DNA from 3 places in the Streptomyces sp. NPDC051555 genome. Region 2 is predicted to be linked to each of the others. Evidence: riboswitches for the same ligand, from Rfam matches in the RefSeq annotation. Region 2 holds a riboswitch; each other region holds the start of a gene.
The links. A riboswitch is a leader RNA that binds a small molecule or an ion and turns the genes downstream of it on or off. The one in region 2 is predicted to bind cobalamin.

Region 1 (3,247 bases), on a different contig from region 2:
TGCCGCGTGCGAAGCTAAGGCCATCGAAGGGGCGTAGCTCAGTTGGTAGAGCGTTGGTCTCCAAAACCAAATGTCGTAGGTTCGAGTCCTGCCGCCCCTGCAAGGAAAACCCCCCGAAGCCCGGGGTGAACGCGCCGCGTTCACCCCGGGCTTCGGGCGTTCGGGTGGTCCACGGGGCGTTCGGATCAGACGTTGGGGACCTGGAGAAGGTCCCAGGTGGTGCGGCCGGGGGGCCAGCTGGCGGCGGTACCGGTGAAGCCGCACGTGCGCTGCCACGCCTCGTAGCTGGTCTTGTCACCGGGTCCGATGACGTCCTTGTCGCGGCTCGACTCGTACCGGTCGCACCCGACGGCGACCAGGCGGTCGTGCATGGCCGAGACGATCGGCGAGCGGCGGCCCGTGGTGAACCAGGCCGCGCCCGGGAACGGCTCGAAGGTGGGCGCGGTGACGGGTGGTGCCCAGCGCCAGGCGGTGATGGCGCTCCCGCCGCGGGGGTCCTGGGGATCGGCGGTCGGCGGGCACTCGCCGTCCGGGTAGCGGGGGGCGAAGTAACCGGTGACGTAGCTGCTGCGGCGGGGGTTGGAGTGCGACCAGACGCCGTTGCCCTGCCCGTGGTCCACGGCCCCGGCCCGGATGGAGTTGCCGCCCTTGGTGTACACGGTGTCCGCGTCGAAGCCGGTGACCATCTCGGTGTGCGCGCCGTTGCCGAAGTTCACCCAGGCGCCGGCGCTGGGGTACGCGGACCACTGGCCGCGGCGCTGCGCCCAGTCGCTGAACGCCGAGACGTTGTCGACTTTGGGCACGATCGCGTCGAGACCGGCGTCGTGGTAGGTGCACCAGTCGAAGATGACGCACCACGCGACTCCGTCCTCGCCGAACTCGCGTCCCCAACGCGTGTAGTTGTCCCAGCCGACGGTGCTGTTCCAGCCTTCGTAGATCTGCTCGGGTACGGACATCAGGTGGTCGGTGAGCTGCCGCCACTGGGGTGAGGTGCTCATGGGGATCCTCCAGGTGTGACGGGGTGTGACCGGGGCGGTGGGAATTCGGGGAGCGCCTCGGACGGCGCGGGTCGTCCGGTAGCGTCGCGGCGGGCGGGCGGGCGGGCAGCCGGCAGCCGGACGGGGCCCGCCCGAGTGAGGTATCAGGAGCTGTTGATCTCCCAAGTGGTCCCCCCGAATGTGGCGGCCGATGCGTCCCTGAGCTGCTGTATCGATTCAGCTCCTTCTCGTGGCCACCAGCGGCGCCGCGATCCGGGGCAACGGCAATGCGGCCGGGCCCGGTCGGCGGCCCACGGGGCTCCGCGGGCGGCGCGGGCGGTCGGGCGCCGGCACCAGGGCGCGGATGGTCTGGCAGAATTGTCCGGGTTACCCCCGGGCGGCGCGTACCAGGAAACCGGTGTGAAACCGGTACGGTCCCGCCACTGTGACCGGGCCCTCGCGGGTCCGGGAGTCAGACACTGACGTGCCGCCTCTTCCTTTCGACTTCCTTTCGACCAGGGGACGAGGATCCCCCGGAGAGGCTCCGCCATGTCGCGTTTCCGCGCCGCCCTGCGCGCGCTCACCCCGCTCGCCCCCCTGACCCTCCTGATACCGCTCGTCGCGTGCGGCGCCGCCGAGGAGGGAGCGACGGGCGAGGGTGCGGCGCGGCCGACGTCCGGCGCCGCGGGGTTCCCGTACACGGTGACCAACTGCGGTGTGACCACGACGTACCGGGAACCGCCCCGGCGCGCCGTCGCCATGAACCAGCACGCCACCGAGGTGCTGCTCGCCCTCGGCCTCGGCGACCGGATGGCCGGCACCGCCTACATCGACGACGCCGTCCTGCCCGCGTACCGGCCCGCCTACGACAAGATCAAGGTGTTGGCGAAGGAGTACCCGTCGAAGGAGCTGCTCCTCGGCGCCAACCCCGACTTCGTCTACGGGGGTTACTCCAGCGCCTTCGACAAGTCCCAGGGGCGCGACCGCGAGACGCTGGGGAAGAGCGGTATCAACACCCGTCTCAGCGTGGAGTACTGCACCCAGGGCCCCGTCCGATTCGAGCAGTTGAAGACCGAGATCACCGAGGTGGCCCGTACCTTCGGGGTGCCCGACCGGGGCGCGCGGCTGATCGAGGACGAGCAGCGCCGCATCGACGCCGTCGCGGCACGCGTGAAGGACACGACGCGCCCGACCGTCTTCGTCTACGACTCCGGGGAGACGGCGGCCTTCACCTCGGGCGGCAACGGCATCGGCAACGAGATCGTCTCGCTGGCGGGCGGGACGAACGCCTTCGCCGACCTGAAGGACACCTTCGGCGACGTGTCCTGGGAGAAGGTCATCGAGCGCAAGCCCGACATCGTGCTGATCTACGACTACGGCGGGACCGGCGTCGAAGCCAAGAAGCAGCGCCTGTTGAACGACCCGGCCCTCGCCCAGGTTCCCGCGATCAGGGACCGGCGGTTCGTGGTCCTGCCGCTGTCCTCGGCCGTCCTCGGGGTGCGCGTCGCCGACGCCGTCGAATCCCTCGCCGGTCAGCTGCACCCCGACGCCCGGTGAGGGCGGACCGCCGCCGCACCCCGCTCGTCCTCGTCCTCCTCGCCCTCGCGCTCGCCGCCTGCGCGGTGGCGGGCCTGGCCCTGGGGCCGGTGCGGATCGCTCCCGGCCAGGTGCTGGGGATCGTGGCGGACGGACCGCGCCCCGGTGCCTTCGCCTCCATCGTGTGGGACGTCCGGATGCCGCGCGTGCTGCTGGCGGCCGTGGTCGGAGCCGGACTGGCCGTGACGGGGGCCGTGTTGCAGGCCCTCGTGCGCAATCAGCTCGCCGACCCGTTCCTGCTCGGCGCGTCCTCCGGGGCCTCTGCGGGCGCGGTGGCCGTCATCGTGCTCGGCCTCGGAGCGGGCGTCGCGACCAGCGTCACGCTGCCCCTGGCCGCGTTCGTCGGATCGCTCGGCGCGTTGGTCACCGTGTACGCCCTGGCCCGGCGCGGCGGGACCATGACCACCGGGCGGCTGATCCTCGCCGGGGTCGCCGTCCAGTACATCCTGTCCGCGCTGACCAGCCTGGTGCTGGTCCTCTCGGCGCGGGCCGAGGAGGTCCGCTCCATCCTCTTCTGGACGCTCGGGGGCCTCGGCGGGGCGCGTTGGGACGAGCTGGCCCTGCCCGCGGCCGTCCTGGCCGTGGGGACCGGGCTGCTGCTCGGCCTCGCCCGGCCGCTGGACCTGCTGCTCGCCGGCGAGGAGGACGCGCGGACCCTCGGGCTCGACACCGGT
Region 2 (3,247 bases):
CTACGACCAGGCCGGTACGGCGGGCCCCGCGGGCAACAAGGCGGGCGGCACGCCGGTCGGCGACACCGGGATCTGGGCGGGCGACTACCTGACCGGCGGCGAGAACAGCGGTGTCGGGCTCTTCGCCCACGAGTTCGGCCACGACCTGGGCCTGCCCGACCTCTACAGCTCGGACGGGGACAACAGCGTCAACTTCTGGTCGCTGATGTCCTCGGCCTCCTACCTCGGCAAGGGCCGGGGCACCACCGGCGCCTTCCCCGGCGACCTGGACGCCTGGAGCAAGCTCCAGTTGGGCTGGCTCGAATACACCGAGGCCGACGCGGGCCGCAGGACCAAGGCGGTGCTCGGCGTCTCCGGCTACAACACCGACGATCCACAAGCCCTGTTGGTGCACCTGCCACCCTCGGTGACCCGCACCGAGCTGGCCGATCCCTACGAGGGCGCGGCGCAGTGGTGGAGCGGCACCGGCGACTTCATGGACAACACGCTCACGCGCTCCGTCGACCTCACCGCTCTCGCGGCCGGCGCCCCGGCCCGGCTCGACGCCCGGGTCTGGTACGACGTGGAGCAGGACTTCGACTTCCTGACCGTGGAGGCCTCCACCGACGGCGGGACCACCTGGGCGGCGCTGCCCGGCACGGTCGGCGGCGCCGCCATCCCCGCGAAGGGGATCTCCGGCACCTCTGGCGGCTGGGCCGAACTCGGCGTGCCGTTGGGCGCGTACGCGGGCAAAAACGTCTCGCTGCGACTGCGGGTGACCTCGGACAGCAACACCCACGGCAAGGGCGTGGCCTTCGACGACCTGCGGATCACCGCGGACGGCCGCGAGCTGCTGCGCGACGGTGCGGAGCAGGGGGCGAACGGCTGGACGGCGATCAAGTGGTCGCGCACCGAGGGTCGTTACGGAACCGAGCAGCACCCGCGCGCCTACGTGGTGGAGAACCGGCGCTACACCGGCTTCGGCGAGTACCTCAGAACGGGACCGTACAACTTCGGGCAGGGCGACGACTCGGTGGAGTTCTACCCCTACCAACAGGGCGTGTTGATCTGGCTGTGGGACACCGCGTACAGCGACAACACCACCAAGGCGCATCCCGGCGGGGGCCTGCTGCTGCCGGTCGACGCCCGGCCCGGGGCGCTGCGGTTCACGGACGGGTCGCTCGTCAACGCGCGGGCGCAGACCTTCGACGCGACGTTCTCCCTGCGGCCGAGCGACCGGATCGTGCTGCACAAGGCGGGGGCGCCGCTGGTGGTGCCCGCGCGGCCGGGCGTGCCCGTCTTCGACGACCGGCACGGCAGCTACTGGAACGCCGAACTGCCGCAGGTCGGGGTGAAGGTGCCGGACACCGGGACCCGGATCGCGGTGGTCAAGGAGGCGTCGGGCGGGGCGCTGACCACCGTGCAGGTGAGCCCCTCGTCCTGACCCGAGGTGCCCCTATGATGACCGTGCACGGCCGTCCGGGCCCGGGTGACCGGATCCCGGCGGCAGTGCGATCCACAACTTCATGCGTGCGTGACCAGGGGAAGCCGGTGCGAATCCGGCGCTGACCTGCAACCGTGTGCGGCCCGCCGCCCCTTGGGGCGGCGGGCCGCGAGTCGGAGCACCTGCCACGGCACGCCGAATGCTTCCACTGTCATGGACTACAGCGCGAAGAAAGGCATCCCGCCATGCGCAGCACGCTCATACGCCGTACCGCCGTCACCGCCGCCGCCCTCGGGCTGGCACTGACGGCCGCCGCCCCGGCCGTCGCCCACACGACCGCCGCCCGCACCAACGCCCCGGTCCTGGTCCGGCTCACCGTGCAGGGCCCCGACGGCAACCTCTTCAAGGGCCTGGTGCTGACCAAGGGGCACGAGGTGACGACCGCGACCGGCGGCACCCACAAGTGCGACGGCACCAACGGCGCGCAGAACCCGAGCCCGGTCCCCACGCCCACCGCCGCCCTCGATGACGCGGCCCGCCAGCGCCACTTCGGCTGGGACGGCACCTGGTACGCGTCGTTCGACGACTTCTCGGTGGACACCGTCAAGAACGTCTCCGGCGGGGGCGCGGCGTACTGGAACATCTCGGTGAACGGCGTCTCCACCCCGGTCGGCGGCTGCCAGTTCAAGATCAAGACGGGCGACGAGGTCGCCTTCACCTGGACCTCCTTCTAGCGGCCGGCCGCGGGGATTCCTTCGGCGCGGGACGCGTGTGCTTCGGCGGGTACTCCCCGTCAAGGGTGTCGGTTACCATCCGAGCTACCTCAACCGACCTCTGTAGCCCCAGAGTTGGTCCGCACCGCCAAGGAATCCCCGTGATCAGCTTCGAGAACGTCAGTGTGAAGTACGACGACGCGCCCCGATCCGTGCTGCGGGACGTGAATCTGACCGTCGAGGAAGGCGAGTTGTGCCTGGTCGTCGGGCGCACCGGCGTCGGCAAGTCGACGCTGCTGGGTACGGTCAACGGACTCGTGCCGCACTTCACCGGCGGCACCCTGTACGGCCGGGTGACCGTCGGCGGTCGGGACACGGCCGAGCATCCACCGCGTGAACTCGTGGACCTGGTCGGTGTGGTGGGCCAGGATCCGCTCGACGGCTTCGTCACCGACACCGTCGAGGAGGAGCTGGCCTACGCGATGGGACAGCTCTCCGTGGAGACGGCCGTGCGGCGCGCGCGGATCGAGGAGACCCTCGCCCTGCTGGACCTGACCGGGCTGCGCCACCGGCCGCTGCACGAGCTCTCCGGCGGCCAGCAGCAGCGCGTGGCCATCGGCTCCGTCCTGACCGCGCACCCCCGGGTGCTGGTGCTGGACGAGCCGACCTCGGCCCTCGACCCGGCGGGGGCCGAGGAGGTGCTGGCGGTCGTCACCCGGCTGGTGCGCGAGCTGCGGATGACGGTGCTGCTCTCCGAGCACCGGCTGGAGCGGGTCGCGCAGTACGCGGACCGGGTGATCCACCTCCCCGGGGACGGGACCGTGGTGTCCGGGCGGCCCGCCGAGGTCTTCCGTACGTCGACGGTCGCGCCGCCCGTGGTGGAGCTGGGGCGGCTCGCGGGCTGGACCCCCCTGCCGCTGTCGGAGCAGGAGGCGCGCCCGGCCGCGGCCCGGCTGCGGACCCGGCTGGCCGGGCGGATACCGGCTCCGGTGCGCCCCGCCGCGCCGACGGGCGGGGGCGAAGCACTGCGGGCCGGCGGGCTGACCGTGACGCACATGGGGCTGCCCGCGGTGCACAAGGTGGACCTGGTGCTGCGCGCCGGGGAGGTCAC
Region 3 (3,247 bases), on a different contig from region 2:
TTTTGCCCACTGGAGGACTCGATCATGGCAAGCATCCGCACCATCCGCGTGATGGCGGCGCTCGCAGCGCTCCCCCTCGCCGCCGCCCTGTGCACGGGCGTGGCGCAGGCCGACAACGGAGCCGGCGCGGCCAACGCGTCGAACGCGGCCGTCGCCAGCATCCTCGGCAGCGGGGTGGGCGGCAGCAACCTCGGCAACTCCTCCACCGCACAGCAGGTCGCCACCGGTTCCGGAGCGTCGAACCAGAACAACACGGCCCAGTCGAACGGCTCCGGCTTCACCGCCATCGGGCAGTCCAACACGCACGAGTCCGTGGTCTTCAACCCGGTCCCGTAAGGCGCACGACCGCTCCCGGGGCCCGGTCCGCATCGGCGGGCCGGGCCCCGGCCCGTGCGCCGCGTGCAACCGCGAGGCCGTATGGCGTGTCTTCCACGATGACACTACTGTCCCCACATCCGAAGAATCGGGGGACGTCATGCTGGACCACCTCATACGCTCCGTCCGCAACTCCGTCCACTCGCTGCGGCGCCGTACGCGCCCCGGCTCCGTCCACCGGCGGCGGCTGGCGGCCGTCACCGCCGGGTTGCTCCTCACCGCCGGACTCGGCCTCGCCGTACCGGCCTCCGCCTCCGCCACCCAGACCCCGCTCGTGACCAATGCCCGCTGGGGCGGGCACTGCACCTACGACCGGATCGTCATCGACCTCCAGGGCTACGTCCCCGGGGTCACCGTCACTCCCGTCTCCGAGCTCGTCTACGACGGCTCCGGCAAGCCCGTCCCGCTCGCCGGGACGTACTTCCTGGAGATCCGCCTGCACCCGGCCCAGGCGCACGACGACGCCGGGCACTCCGTCTACACCGGCCCCAGGCTCCAGAAGATCTACCTCAGCAAGCTCAAGGGCCTCGCCTTCACCGGCGACTTCGAGGGGTACGTCACCTTCGGCGCCGCCTTCGACACCGCACCGCAGTTCACCACCTCCACGCTCCACAACCCGGAGCGCTTCGTGGTCGACATCGCCCACCCGAACGTCTGCTGAGACGGCTGGGTGCCGCGCGCACCTGTACGACGGCGCCGCCGACGGCCCGTTGCCCCTGGTCAGGTAGGGTCAACGGGCCTTGGTGTACGGGAAACCGGTGGGAAACCGGTGCGGCCCTCGCCACTGTGAACGGGAAGTCCGGCGCCATCCCCGCGGGGAGCCACTGGACCGGGCGGGAGACCGCCCGGGCCGGGAAGGCGGCGCCGCGGCATCAGCACCCGTGAGCCAGGAGACCGACCGGGGTGCGTTGTTCCATCCACGAGGTGCTGGAGAGGTCTCCCTACACATGCATATAGCCGAGGGGTTTCTACCCCCTTTGCACGCGGCCGCCTGGGGCGTCGCGTCCGCCCCCTTCGTCGTCCACGGAGTGCGCGCCCTGACCCGCGAGGTCAAGGCGCATCCCGAGAGCACCCTGCTGCTCGGGGCGTCCGGTGCGTTCACTTTCGTCCTGTCCGCCCTGAAGATCCCTTCGGTGACCGGCAGTTGCTCGCACCCCACCGGGACGGGGCTCGGTGCGATCCTGTTCCGCCCGCCGATCATGGCGGTGCTGGGCACGATCACCCTGTTGTTCCAGGCCCTGCTGCTGGCCCACGGCGGGCTGACCACGCTCGGCGCGAACGTCTTCTCGATGGCGATCGCGGGCCCCTGGGCCGGGTACGCCGTCTACCGCCTGCTCAAGCGGTTCGACGCGCCCCTGATGGTCTCGGTCTTCTGCGGCGCCTTCTTCGCCGACCTGATCACCTACTGCGTGACCAGCGTGCAGCTCGCACTGGCCTTCCCCGACCCGGCGTCCGGCTTCGCGGGCTCGCTCGCGAAGTTCGGCGGGATCTTCGCCGTCACCCAGATCCCGCTGGCGGTCAGCGAGGGCCTGCTCACCGTGCTCGTGATGCGGCTGCTGATGCAGTCGAGCAAGTCGGACCTGGTGCGGCTCGGCGTGGCCAAGCTGACCGGCGCCCGCACCACCGCGCGCCACGAGCAGGGGACGGCCGTCCGATGACCAGGAACGCGAAGATCAACACCCTGCTGCTGCTCCTGGTGGCGGCGCTGGCGGTGCTCCCGATCGCCCTGGGCCTCGGCGAGGGCAAGGAGGAGCCGTTCGCCGGCGCCGACGCGCAGGCGGAGACGGCGATCACGGAACTCAGGCCGGACTACGAGCCGTGGTTCTCCCCGCTGTACGAACCCCCCTCCGGGGAGGTCGAGTCGGCGCTCTTCGCCCTCCAGGCGGCGCTCGGCGCGGGCGTGCTCGCCTACTACTTCGGGGTGCGCCGCGGGCGCCGTCAGGGCGAGAGCGCCGTCGCGGCCGGCGCGGGCCACGGGGACGACCAGAGCTCCCGGGGCGCGTGAGGCGGTGCTGCCCATCGACGCCGCGGCGCACAGCAGCCGCTGGCGCCGCCGACACCCCCTGGAGAAGGCCCTGCTGGGGCTCGGGCTGACCGTCACCGCGGTCTGCCTGCCGCCCTGGCCCGGCGGACCACTGGTGGCCGCCACCACCCTCGCCGTGCTGCTCGGCCCGGCGGGGGTGCCCCCGCGGCAGTTGTGGCGGGCCTTCCGGATCCCGCTCGGGTTCTGCTTCACCGGGGCGGCTCCCCTGCTGCTCGCGGTGGGCGGCCCGGCGGGGCTGGTCTCCCTGGCCCCGGACGGCCCGCGGCACGCCGTCGAGCTGCTGCTGCGCACGTCGGCGGCCTCGCTCGGCGTGCTCCTGTTCGCCTTCACCACCCCGGTCTCGGACGTGCTGCCCCGGCTGGTGCGGGCCGGGGTGCCGGCGCCCGTCGTCGACGTGGCGCTGGTGATGTACCGGATCGGCTTCCTGCTGCTGGACTCCCTCGCCCAGGTCCGCCGGGCCCAGGCCGCCCGGCTGGGGCACAGCGGCCGGGCGGCCGCGTGGCGGTCCGTGGCGGGGCTGGCCGCGACCGCCTTCGTCCGCGCCTTCGACCGCGCGTCCCGGCTCCAGAGCGGGCTGGCGGGGCGCGGCTACGACGGCACGCTGCGGGTGCTCGTACCGCAGTCCTCCCCGTCCTGGCGGTTCCTGACCGCGTCGGGAGCCCTGCTCGCCGCGCTGGTCGCCGTCACCCTCGCTTCGAAGGGCTTCGTCTCGTGAACGTACCCGTGGAACCCGAACCGCTCGTCCGGCTGGCGGGCGCGGGCTACGCCTACGAGGACGGGCCCGCCGTGCTGTCCGGCGTGGACTTCCCGATCGCCCCGGGCCGGGCC

Region 1: it holds a riboswitch for cobalamin, as region 2 does, so the genes downstream of both, ACIBEA_RS02230 (ABC transporter substrate-binding protein) here and ACIBEA_RS39520 (DUF4430 domain-containing protein) in region 2, are expected to answer to the same signal.
Region 3: it holds a riboswitch for cobalamin, as region 2 does, so the genes downstream of both, ACIBEA_RS20835 (energy-coupling factor ABC transporter permease) here and ACIBEA_RS39520 (DUF4430 domain-containing protein) in region 2, are expected to answer to the same signal.

What each region holds. Positions count from the first base shown of each region.
Region 1 is NZ_JBITDP010000001.1:524,443-527,689, forward strand. Features, by position in the region: tRNA gene ACIBEA_RS02220 (tRNA-Trp) at 28-100, shown strand; gene ACIBEA_RS02225 (peptidoglycan-binding protein) at 186-998, opposite strand; cobalamin riboswitch at 1,345-1,480, shown strand; gene ACIBEA_RS02230 (ABC transporter substrate-binding protein) at 1,527-2,534, shown strand; gene ACIBEA_RS02235 (FecCD family ABC transporter permease) at 2,498-3,247, shown strand, end outside.
Region 2 is NZ_JBITDP010000034.1:44,043-47,289, reverse strand. Features, by position in the region: gene ACIBEA_RS39525 (immune inhibitor A domain-containing protein) at 1-1,423, shown strand, start outside; cobalamin riboswitch at 1,475-1,628, shown strand; gene ACIBEA_RS39520 (DUF4430 domain-containing protein) at 1,669-2,157, shown strand; gene ACIBEA_RS39515 (ABC transporter ATP-binding protein) at 2,298-3,247, shown strand, end outside.
Region 3 is NZ_JBITDP010000009.1:259,771-263,017, reverse strand. Features, by position in the region: gene ACIBEA_RS20845 (hypothetical protein) at 25-336, shown strand; gene ACIBEA_RS20840 (hypothetical protein) at 476-1,036, shown strand; cobalamin riboswitch at 1,076-1,293, shown strand; gene ACIBEA_RS20835 (energy-coupling factor ABC transporter permease) at 1,323-2,033, shown strand; gene ACIBEA_RS20830 (energy-coupling factor ABC transporter substrate-binding protein) at 2,030-2,380, shown strand; gene cbiQ (cobalt ECF transporter T component CbiQ) at 2,385-3,134, shown strand; gene ACIBEA_RS20820 (energy-coupling factor ABC transporter ATP-binding protein) at 3,131-3,247, shown strand, end outside.